2 regions of the Methylocystis sp. genome follow, and region 1 is predicted to be linked to the other one. Evidence: riboswitches for the same ligand, from Rfam matches in the RefSeq annotation. Region 1 holds a riboswitch; the other holds the start of a gene.
What was found. Region 1 has a riboswitch for thiamine pyrophosphate ahead of thiC (phosphomethylpyrimidine synthase ThiC). Riboswitches for the same ligand answer to the same signal wherever they lie in the genome.
Positions count from the first base shown of each region.

Region 2: it holds a riboswitch for thiamine pyrophosphate, as region 1 does, so the genes downstream of both, AB7I51_RS00560 (FAD-dependent oxidoreductase) here and thiC (phosphomethylpyrimidine synthase ThiC) in region 1, are expected to answer to the same signal.

Region 1 is NZ_JBFWVN010000003.1:10,195-14,805, forward strand. Features, by position in the region: gene AB7I51_RS02440 (OmpP1/FadL family transporter) at 1-107, opposite strand, end outside; gene AB7I51_RS02445 (cation-translocating P-type ATPase) at 336-2,855, opposite strand; TPP riboswitch at 2,940-3,033, shown strand; gene thiC (phosphomethylpyrimidine synthase ThiC) at 3,130-4,611, shown strand, end outside.
Region 2 is NZ_JBFWVN010000001.1:112,790-117,400, reverse strand. Features, by position in the region: gene gap (type I glyceraldehyde-3-phosphate dehydrogenase) at 1-152, opposite strand, end outside; gene AB7I51_RS00575 (DUF4164 family protein) at 382-705, shown strand; gene AB7I51_RS00570 (cell division protein ZapA) at 707-1,090, shown strand; gene AB7I51_RS00565 (hypothetical protein) at 1,287-1,886, opposite strand; TPP riboswitch at 2,036-2,188, shown strand; gene AB7I51_RS00560 (FAD-dependent oxidoreductase) at 2,205-3,263, shown strand; gene thiS (sulfur carrier protein ThiS) at 3,232-3,381, shown strand; gene AB7I51_RS00550 (thiazole synthase) at 3,392-4,180, shown strand; gene AB7I51_RS00545 (thiamine phosphate synthase) at 4,193-4,611, shown strand, end outside.

The DNA.
Region 1 (4,611 bases):
CGCGGACCGTAGCCTGTAAGGAAATATCCGTCGGCGCCATAGGCGATCGAAGGCGCTGCAAACGCCGTCAGCGTGAAGAGGAAGCTGCAGGAAATCCAACTCTTCATCGGCGGCCAGTCCCAAGGCGAACCTCTCTCCGACCCGCCAATCGCGAGCGTTCGCCTGTTGCGTCAAATTTAAGTGCCTTTCGGGACTGTTTTACAGATTGCGAGACGCGTCCAGCCCTGCTGGTCTAATTATCTCTTTCCATTCACAGATTCTGACCGCCTGTTACGTCTTTGCAACACAAGCGTTTTTGCGTTTGAAGCTATATTGCGGTCTCGCTCCAGTCAAGCTCAAGCCGCTCCATCTTTTGGTACTGCCACGGGCGTCGGAAAGAGCAGCCGACGCCAGGTTTCCAACCAACTTCCGGCGATCGCGGCGAGCGTCAGCGCCAGCGCGAGCTTCGGCCATGGCGGCGGCTCGAAGCGCAAAAGCTCAGATATCGGAGGGACGAAAAGGGCCGCCGCCAGCATGCAGCCGGCTGCCCCGGCGACGAGCCAGAACGCGAGATTGTCGTGCGAAAATAGCGAAGCGCCGCGCGGCAGCGCATCCGAGAGCGCGAGCACGAGATTGCTGACGACAAGGGTCGCGAAGGCGAGACCGCGCGCCTGCGCCTCGGGCGTGCCAAAGCCGTTGTCGATTACGTAGACCGACATCACGGCAAGAAAGACGACAAAGCCCTGCACGAAACCGAGCCAGAGTTCGCGAGGGCCAAAGAGCGGCTCGTCGCGCCGGCGAGGCGGTTTGAGCATCGCGTCCGGCTCATTGGGCTGCGATTCGAAAACGAGCGCGCAGGTCGGGTCGATGATCAATTCCATCAGCACCACATGCGCGGGCAGCAGCAGAGGCGGCAGGCCCATGAGAATTGGCGTGAGAGCGACGCCGGCGATCGGAATATGAATCGCCGTCACATAGGTGAGCGCGCGGCGGAGGTTGGCGAAAATGCGCCGACCCAGCACCACGCCAGCGACGATCGACGCAAAGCTGTCGTCGAGCAGAACGATATGGGCGGCTTCGCGCGCCACATCCGATCCGCGCTGGCCCATGGCGATGCCGATATGCGCGGCGGCGAGCGCCGGCCCGTCATTGACTCCGTCGCCGGTCATGGCGACGATTTGGCCGTCGGCTTTGAAGGCCTCGACGAGCGCCAGCTTGCTCGTCGGCGTGACTCTGGCGAAGACGCACAGGTTGCGGATTTTTTCTGGAAGCAACTCGCTTGGCGTCGCCGCGATCTCCGCGCCAGTGAACGCGCCAGCGTCAGCGTCAAGCCCCGCCTGGCGCGCGATCGCGAGGGCGGTCGCAGGATAGTCGCCGGTGACCATCGCCACGGCGATCCCCGCGCGTCGCGCCGCCGTCACGGCGGCGGGGACGTCTGCGCGCAGCGGATCTTCAAAGACGAGCAGTCCGGCAAGGTTGAATAAAGCCAGCTCCGGCGGCGGCGCCTGCGGCAGCGGCGCCGTCGTCGCCACGGCGAGCACGCGCAGCCCGCGACGCGCGAAATCGCCGATCTGACGATCAAGGCGCGCGCGTTCTTCGTCGGAAAGTCGCGCGAGTTTGGAGATCGCTTCCGGCGCGCCTTTCGCGGCGTAGCTCTCACCTGACTCATCGCGCCAGCATTGAATGAAGGCGAGGAGGTCGGGGCGGATCGGAAAGCTTCGAACCGGCTCGCCTTCCAGCGCCACGCCAGCGTCCGCCGCAAAAGCGTGAACGGCGCGGTCCATCGGATCGACGGGGTTCAATGACGACGCGCGCAAGGCGGCGCGTACCAGCTTCCGGCGCCTTTCCGGGTCCGGCGCTTCAGTCGTTTCATCGCCATCGACGACCGCAAACGCCACGCGCATGCGGTTCTGCGTGAGCGTGCCGGTGTTGTCGACGCAAAGAATCGAAGTCGAGCCCAGCGTTTCGGTCGCCGACGTGCGGCGCACCAGCACGTTGCGGCGCGCCAGCCGATAGGCGCCCAGCGCGAGAAAGATCGCGAGCACCATCGGAAATTCTTCCGGCAAAAGGCCGATAGCGAGCGTGAGGCCGGCGATGGCGCCTTCGAACCAATCGCCATGCACGAGCCAATAGGCAAGAAACACCAACAGGCAGAACAGCAGGGCGAAGGCGCCCAGCGTCGCGACCAGCCTACCGGTTCTTTGCTGCAGAGGACTGGGTTCGCTCTCGATCGTCGCGAGCGACGCGCCAAGCGCGCCCATCGCCGTGCGCGCGCCGGTGCGAAGGACTTCGGCCATTCCAGAGCCGCGCGCGATCATCGTTCCGGCAAAAAGAAAAGGCGTGTGCTCCCCGCCGGGATCGGGAATTTCGGTCGTAAGCCGCTCGTCGGCAAGCGTCTTCGTCACCGCGGCCGACTCGCCGGTAAGGAGCGACTCGTCGACAACCAACGCGTCGCCGCCGATCAACAGCGCGTCGGCAGGCGCGCGCTCGCCTTCGCCGACAAGAATAAGGTCGCCGGGCACAAGATCGCGCGCCGGCACGCGACGCTCGACGCCGTCACGCCGACAGATCGCGGTCGGCTCCGCCAGTCGGTTGAGCGCTTGAAGCGCGCGCTCGGTCCGCAGCTCCTGCAGCACGACAAGCGCAATCGACGCGCCGGCGCCGACGACCATGAACAGGCCTTCGCCAAGTTCGCCGACGAAAAGATAAAGCAGCGCGGCCGACGCAAGCAAAAAGAACATCGGTTCTCTGAGCGTGCGCAGCGCGATCGCCAATACCCCCGGAGGAGGCGCCTTCGGCTGCTCATTCGGCCTGTATTCGGCAAGGCGCCGGGCGGCTTCCCCGGATGACAGACCGTGAAAATTCATATTCCGCATGTGTCCAAGCTCGTCAGGGCAATACGCATTTTGGCTGCATCGCCACGCGAACTTGCGACACGAATACGAACGCGCTAATTTTTCCATAATGGCGAGGGGCGCCGCAAGCGCGGCTGAGAAGCACCCGTCGAACCTGATCCGGGTCATGCCGGCGTAGGGAAGGCCAGCGAAAGAGCGACGGCGCGCCCGCGTCGACGCAGTGACGCTTCGCCCCCTTCGTCTTCCTGACCGAGCGTCCGCTTCTCTTGACGAAGCGCGATGAAGGAGCGCGAGCATGAATGTTCACGACAAGCGCCTGCCGGCGAGCGTCACCGCCGGCGCCATCGGCAAATCGCGCAAACTCGATTCGTCGCCGAAAGGGCGCGACGACATTCGCGTTCCGTGTCGCGAAATTCCGCTGCACCCTTCTTCCGGCGAGCCGCCGCTTCGGGTCTATGATTCCTCCGGCCCCTATACATGCGCGTCCTTCACGCCCGACCTTTCGGCAGGCCTACCTTCAGCGCGGCCCTGGCTCGCTTCGCGCGCCGGTCTGGAGGCCTATCAAGGCCGCGCGATCAAGCCTGAGGACAATGGTTTCGCCGAGGGCGAGCGGCTCGTTCCGCCATGCCCGGCCGAGCGCAGGCTTTATCGCGCATCGGGCGCGCAGCCGGTCACGCAGCTTGAATTTGCCCGCGCAGGCATCATCACGGAAGAGATGATCTATGTCGCGCATCGAGAGAATCTCTGCCGCGAACGCGCGCTCGATGTCGCGAAAGAACGCATCGCCGACGGCGAGAGCTTCGGCGCCGCGATCCCCGAATTCGTGACGCCGGAATTCGTGCGCGAGGAAGTCGCGCGCGGCCGCGCCATCATTCCGGCCAACATCAATCACCCGGAGCTGGAGCCGGTCGTCATCGGCCGAAATTTTCTGGTGAAGGTCAACGCCAATATCGGCAATTCCGCCGTCAGCTCTTCTGTTGCGGAAGAAGTCGAGAAAATGGTGTGGGCGATCCGCTGGGGCGCCGACACCGTCATGGACCTCTCGACCGGCCGCAACATTCACAACATCCGCGACTGGATCATCCGCAACGCGCCGGTTCCGATCGGCACCGTGCCGATCTATCAGGCGCTCGAGAAGGTGGGCGGCGATGCGCTGAAGCTCGATTGGGAAGTGTTTAAGGACACGCTGATCGAGCAGGCGGAGCAGGGGGTCGATTATTTCACCATCCACGCCGGCGTGCGTCTCGCCTATGTGCCGCTCACCGCGACTCGCGTCACCGGCATCGTCTCGCGCGGCGGCTCGATCATGGCGCGCTGGTGCCTGTCGAAGCACAAGGAAAGTTTCCTTTACGAGCGCTTCGACGAAATCTGCGACATCATGCGCCGCTATGACGTGTCCTTCTCATTGGGCGACGGTCTGCGTCCGGGCTGCAACGCCGACGCCAATGACGCCGCGCAATTCGCCGAATTGGAGACGCTCGGCGAACTCACCAAAATCGCCTGGGACAAGGGCTGTCAGACGATGATCGAAGGGCCCGGCCATGTGCCGATGCATAAGATCAAAGCCAATATGGAAAAGCAGCTCAGCGTTTGCGGCGAGGCGCCGTTCTATACGCTCGGTCCGCTCGTCACCGACATTGCGCCGGGCTACGATCACATTACGTCAGGCATCGGCGCGGCGATGATCGGCTGGTTCGGCACCTCCATGCTGTGTTACGTAACGCCTAAAGAGCATCTCGGCCTGCCTGATCGCGACGACGTGAAGACCGGCGTCATC
Region 2 (4,611 bases), on a different contig from region 1:
GAATCATATCGCAGCAGATGCGCATTGGTCTCGACCGGGCCGAGATCGTTGATGGCGACGACTTCGAGGTCCGTGCGCCCGGTCTCGATGATGAAGCGCAGGATATTGCGGCCAATGCGCCCGAAGCCGTTGATCGCCACTCTCACCGTCATTTCATAACTCTCCTTGCGCCGCGGCAAACTTGCGCGGCTTTCGCTTTTCGTGCCCTGGGGCATCGAAGGCCGGGGTGTGATAGCACCTCGCGCCCCCCTGTCAACGCGCCGAGGCCGCGCCATTGCGAGCGGTTTCGAATTGCTTGATTCATGATAGGAACAGGCAGGCGCGCGAATCGCCCGGCGCGGTTCGTCGCGACCAAAAGCCTTGCGACTCCGGCGACCGGCGATGAACCACTCAGATAAGCGCGACAACGAAAACGCCAAGAGGATAGAGGCCGACATCGCCGAACTGCAGATGGCGATCGCGCAATTGGAGCGCATTGTCGCCGACAAGCTCGAAGACGAGCTCTCCAACGCCGAACTTTTAGAAGAACTCGCCATCATGCAGGACGACCGTTCGCGACTCGCGCTCGATCTCGACGCCGCCCTGGCGCGGCAAAACGCGTTGGAGAAAAGCCGCGACGAAGTGTTGCGGCGGCTCGATGCCGCGAGCGAAGGCGTCGCCGCCGCGCTCGGCGCGGCGGTCGCGGCGCCGGTTCGGGAGGACTGACATGGGCTCCGTGGTCCTCTCCATCGCCGGCCGCACGTATCGCATGTCCTGCGAGGACGGCGAGGAGCAGCGCATCGAAGCGCTTGCCCATTATCTCGAGGGTAAGATCGGGTCGATGCGCGCGAATTTCGGCGAAATCGGCGAGCAGCGCATCATCGTGATGGCGGCGCTCGCCATCGCCGACGAGGCGTCCGACGCACGCGCCAAAGCGCAGGCGGTGGAAGCGGAGTTCGCCGAATTGCGCGCCGAACTCGACGCCGCGCGCAAGGCGAATGACGCGCTGTCGGCGCGGGCGTCCGAGGCGCTCAAGGACGCGGCGCGCCGGCTCGCAAAGCTCAACGGCGATCTGTCGAAGCCGGCCGCGCCGGCGGACGATCTTCTATAGAAGGGTTTTCAATAGGCCTTTTGAATTAAACGATATCCGTTTGATCGGTTCGGCTGTCATTCCCGACGCGCGCAATGCGCGCGATTGGGAATCCAGAGCAAAACCAGCATTCCTGCCACGGCACTGGATTCCCGGTCGGGCCTTTGGCCCGCCGGGAATGACATGGTCCAATCAAACGGATCAACCGGAATCCGTACTACTTCGCCGCCCAGTCCATAATGCTCGGGTCGGTCTTGGCCTTTTCGAGATTGTCCGCCTGTTCGGACAATTGAAAATTGAGATGCTGCGCCGTCATCGCCTCGGCGCCGTCCGACATGATCGCGATCTTCATCTGCTCGGTGGCGAGACGATTGAGCTCATTGATCCATTGATTGAGATGGAGCATCAGCTTCCGTTTGCGCTCTCTTTGAATCTCATGCGACGAATCATTGTTGTCGGACAGCGCCAGTTCTTCCTGGGTCTGCTCAATCATTCCGTCGATCTTCTTGAGGTTTTCTTCAGCGGCGGCGAGCTGGTCGGCTGCGCCGGATTTCGCCTTTTCCACTGCCGCTTCCGCCTCGGCGTGCGCCTTCTTGAGATTGTCGAGGCCGTTCTGCAGCCATTTCGACTGGAGTTTGAGAAGCGAGTCGCGCGGCACCCCGCTGATGCTTAAGGAATTCGGAATGGGGAAGTATTGACCAAGTTGCGCGGCGGCGGCGGGCGTGGCGACAGTTGCGCCAAGCCAAGTCGCGCAGGCGATCAGGCCAAAGAGGGCCAACGTCCCGTGGAGGCCGGCCGTTTTGCGACGGAAGTTCATGATTTCTCTCCCCATATGCAGCGCTTTTCCATGCGCTTTTCTCGATCAAACTGGGCTATCGATTGAATTCTGGCAAGTGCCGAAGCGCTGCGCCGTAACGAGATGCCGGGCGCGCAACGCTTGACTGCCGCCACGTTTTCGCGCGAGCCTGTGAGCGCCGGGGGAGCCCCGCCCGGCGGCGCGCGTCAAAGCCGCCGCCAAGGGGCTGAGAGGCCGCAAGATGCGCCAGGAGGCGCAGGAGCGGCGACCCTTTGAACCTGATCCAGTTGAGACTGGCGGAGGGATGGTGTCGACAAATTCCGTAGATGGGCGTCGTTCATGCCCGCGCGCGTGATCGGCGCCGGCGTCGCCGGCCTGTGCGCTGCCTATGCGCTTGCCAAGAGGGGCGTCGACGTCGAGATCGTCGAACGCGAACCGGGGCCTGGCCTGGGGTGTTCGCGCTTCGCTGGCGGCATGATCGCGCCGTGGTGCGAATTGGAAAGCGCTGAGCCCCTGGTTGCGACATTGGGCGAAGAAGCGCTCGATTTCTGGTCGCGCGAAATCGGCGTTGCGACGGTCGCCGGCAGCCTTGTCGTGGCGCCCTGGCGCGAGCGGGCCGAAATTTTTGATTTCGCCCGGCGCACCCGCCAGTTCGAAACTTTGGACGGCGAGGGAATCGCGGCTCTGGAGCCGGAGCTTTCCCGTCGCTTCGAGGCGGGGCTGTTCTTTCCCAAGGAAGCGCATCTTGATCCCCGCGCGGCGATGTCCGCGCTCGCCAAGCGTCTTACGCGAATGCCGAATGTGGTTTTTCGTTTTGCGCAGGACGGCGCCGAGCCGGCGCCCGTGGCGGATTGGTCTGTCGACTGCCGCGGGTTCGCCGCGCGCGACGCGCTTCCCGGCCTTCGCGGCGTTAAAGGCGAAATGCTGATCTTGCGCAGCGAAGAGATTTCTTTCTCGCGTCCGGTGCGTATGCTGCATCCGCGCCGGCCGGTTTACGTCGTTCCGCGCGGCGAGGGACTGTTCATGGTCGGCGCGACGATGATCGAGAATGAGGAGCGGGCGCGGGTCACCGCGCGCTCGGTCGTCGAACTGGTCAATTCGGCCTTCGCCATCCACCCGGCCTTCGCCGAGGCCGAAATCGTCGAGACGGGGTCGGATCTGAGGCCGGCTTTCGCCGATAATCTGCCCCGTCTTTTGAAAAGGGATCGCACGCTCTATATCAATGGGCTCTACCGCCACGGGTTCCTGCTCGCGCCAGCTTTGGCGCGCCGTGCTGCTGAGGTCGTCTTGAACGACGAGCTCTTCCCAGAGGTGATGGATGCTGATTCAAATCAACGGACGACCGCAGGACGTCCGCGCCACGACGTTGCAAACGCTGCTGCAGGAACTGGGGTATGACGAAAAGACGGTCGGCACCGCCTTGAACCAGGAGTTCGTGCGCGCCAAGGACCGCGCCGAGACGCCTCTTCGCGAAGGCGACACCGTCGAAATCGTGACTCCGAGACAGGGCGGGTAAGCGAGCCTGAATGAACGACCCCCTGGGGCTCTATGACATCGCGTTGTCCTCGCGGCTGCTGCTCGGGACGGCGCGCTATCCGTCGCCCGCGATCCTCGCCGAATCCATTCGCGCGTCAGGCTGTGAAATCGTCACGGTTTCGCTGCGGCGCGAGGCCGGCAGGGCGCGGGCGGGCGAGGCGTTCTGGAGCCTGATTCGCGACATCGGCGTCCGGGTGCTGCCCAATACCGCCGGCTGCCGCACCGCCAGGGAGGCGATCGCCACGGCGCAGATGGCGCGAGAAGTCTTCGCGACCGACTGGATCAAGCTCGAAGTGATCGGCGAAGAGGATACGCTCCAGCCCGACGTCTTCGGGCTCCTCGAGGCGGCGCGGGTTCTCGTCGACGACGGCTTCAAGGTCTTCCCCTATACGACCGACGATCTCGTCGTCGCCGAAAAACTGCTCGACGCCGGCTGTCGCGTGCTGATGCCCTGGGCGGCGCCGATCGGCTCGGGGCGAGGCGTCAACGATATTTTCGCGCTGCGGGCGCTGCGCGCCCATTTTCCCGACACGCCGCTCATCGTCGACGCCGGGATCGGCGCGCCCTCCCACGCCGCGCTGGTCATGGAAATGGGCTATGACGCGGTGCTGCTCAACACCGCTGTTTCGCGCGCCGGCGACCCCGTCTTAATGGCGCGCGCCTTCGCCCTCGCGATCGAAGCGGGAAGGACCGGTTTCCGCGCCGAGCCGATGACCCCGCGCGACATGGCCGAGCCTTCAACGCCCGTGATCGGCCGTCCCTTCGACAGATTGGCCTGAGGGAACCGGCGAGTGGCGGCGATTAAACTCGATCCCTTCTACCTCATCGTTGACGACGCCGACTGGCTTCTCCGCCTGTTGCCGCAGGGCGCCAACCTTGTGCAGCTTCGCGTGAAGGACCGCGACGAGGCCGAGACGCGCGCGCAAATCGCGATGGCGCGGGACATTTGTGCGCGACAAGGCGCGCAGCTCGTCGTCAATGATCATTGGCGGCTCGCGATCGATGAAGGCTGCGACTTCGTCCATCTCGGCCAGGGCGATCTCGACGGGGCGGATATTCCAGCGCTGCGCCGCGCCGGCGTAAGGATCGGCGTATCGACCCATGACGAAGCCGAGCTCGACCGCGCGCTGTCCCTCGCAGCGGACTATGTCGCGCTCGGGCCGATCTATCCGACGCTTCTTAAACAGATGGAATTTGGGCCCCAGGGGCT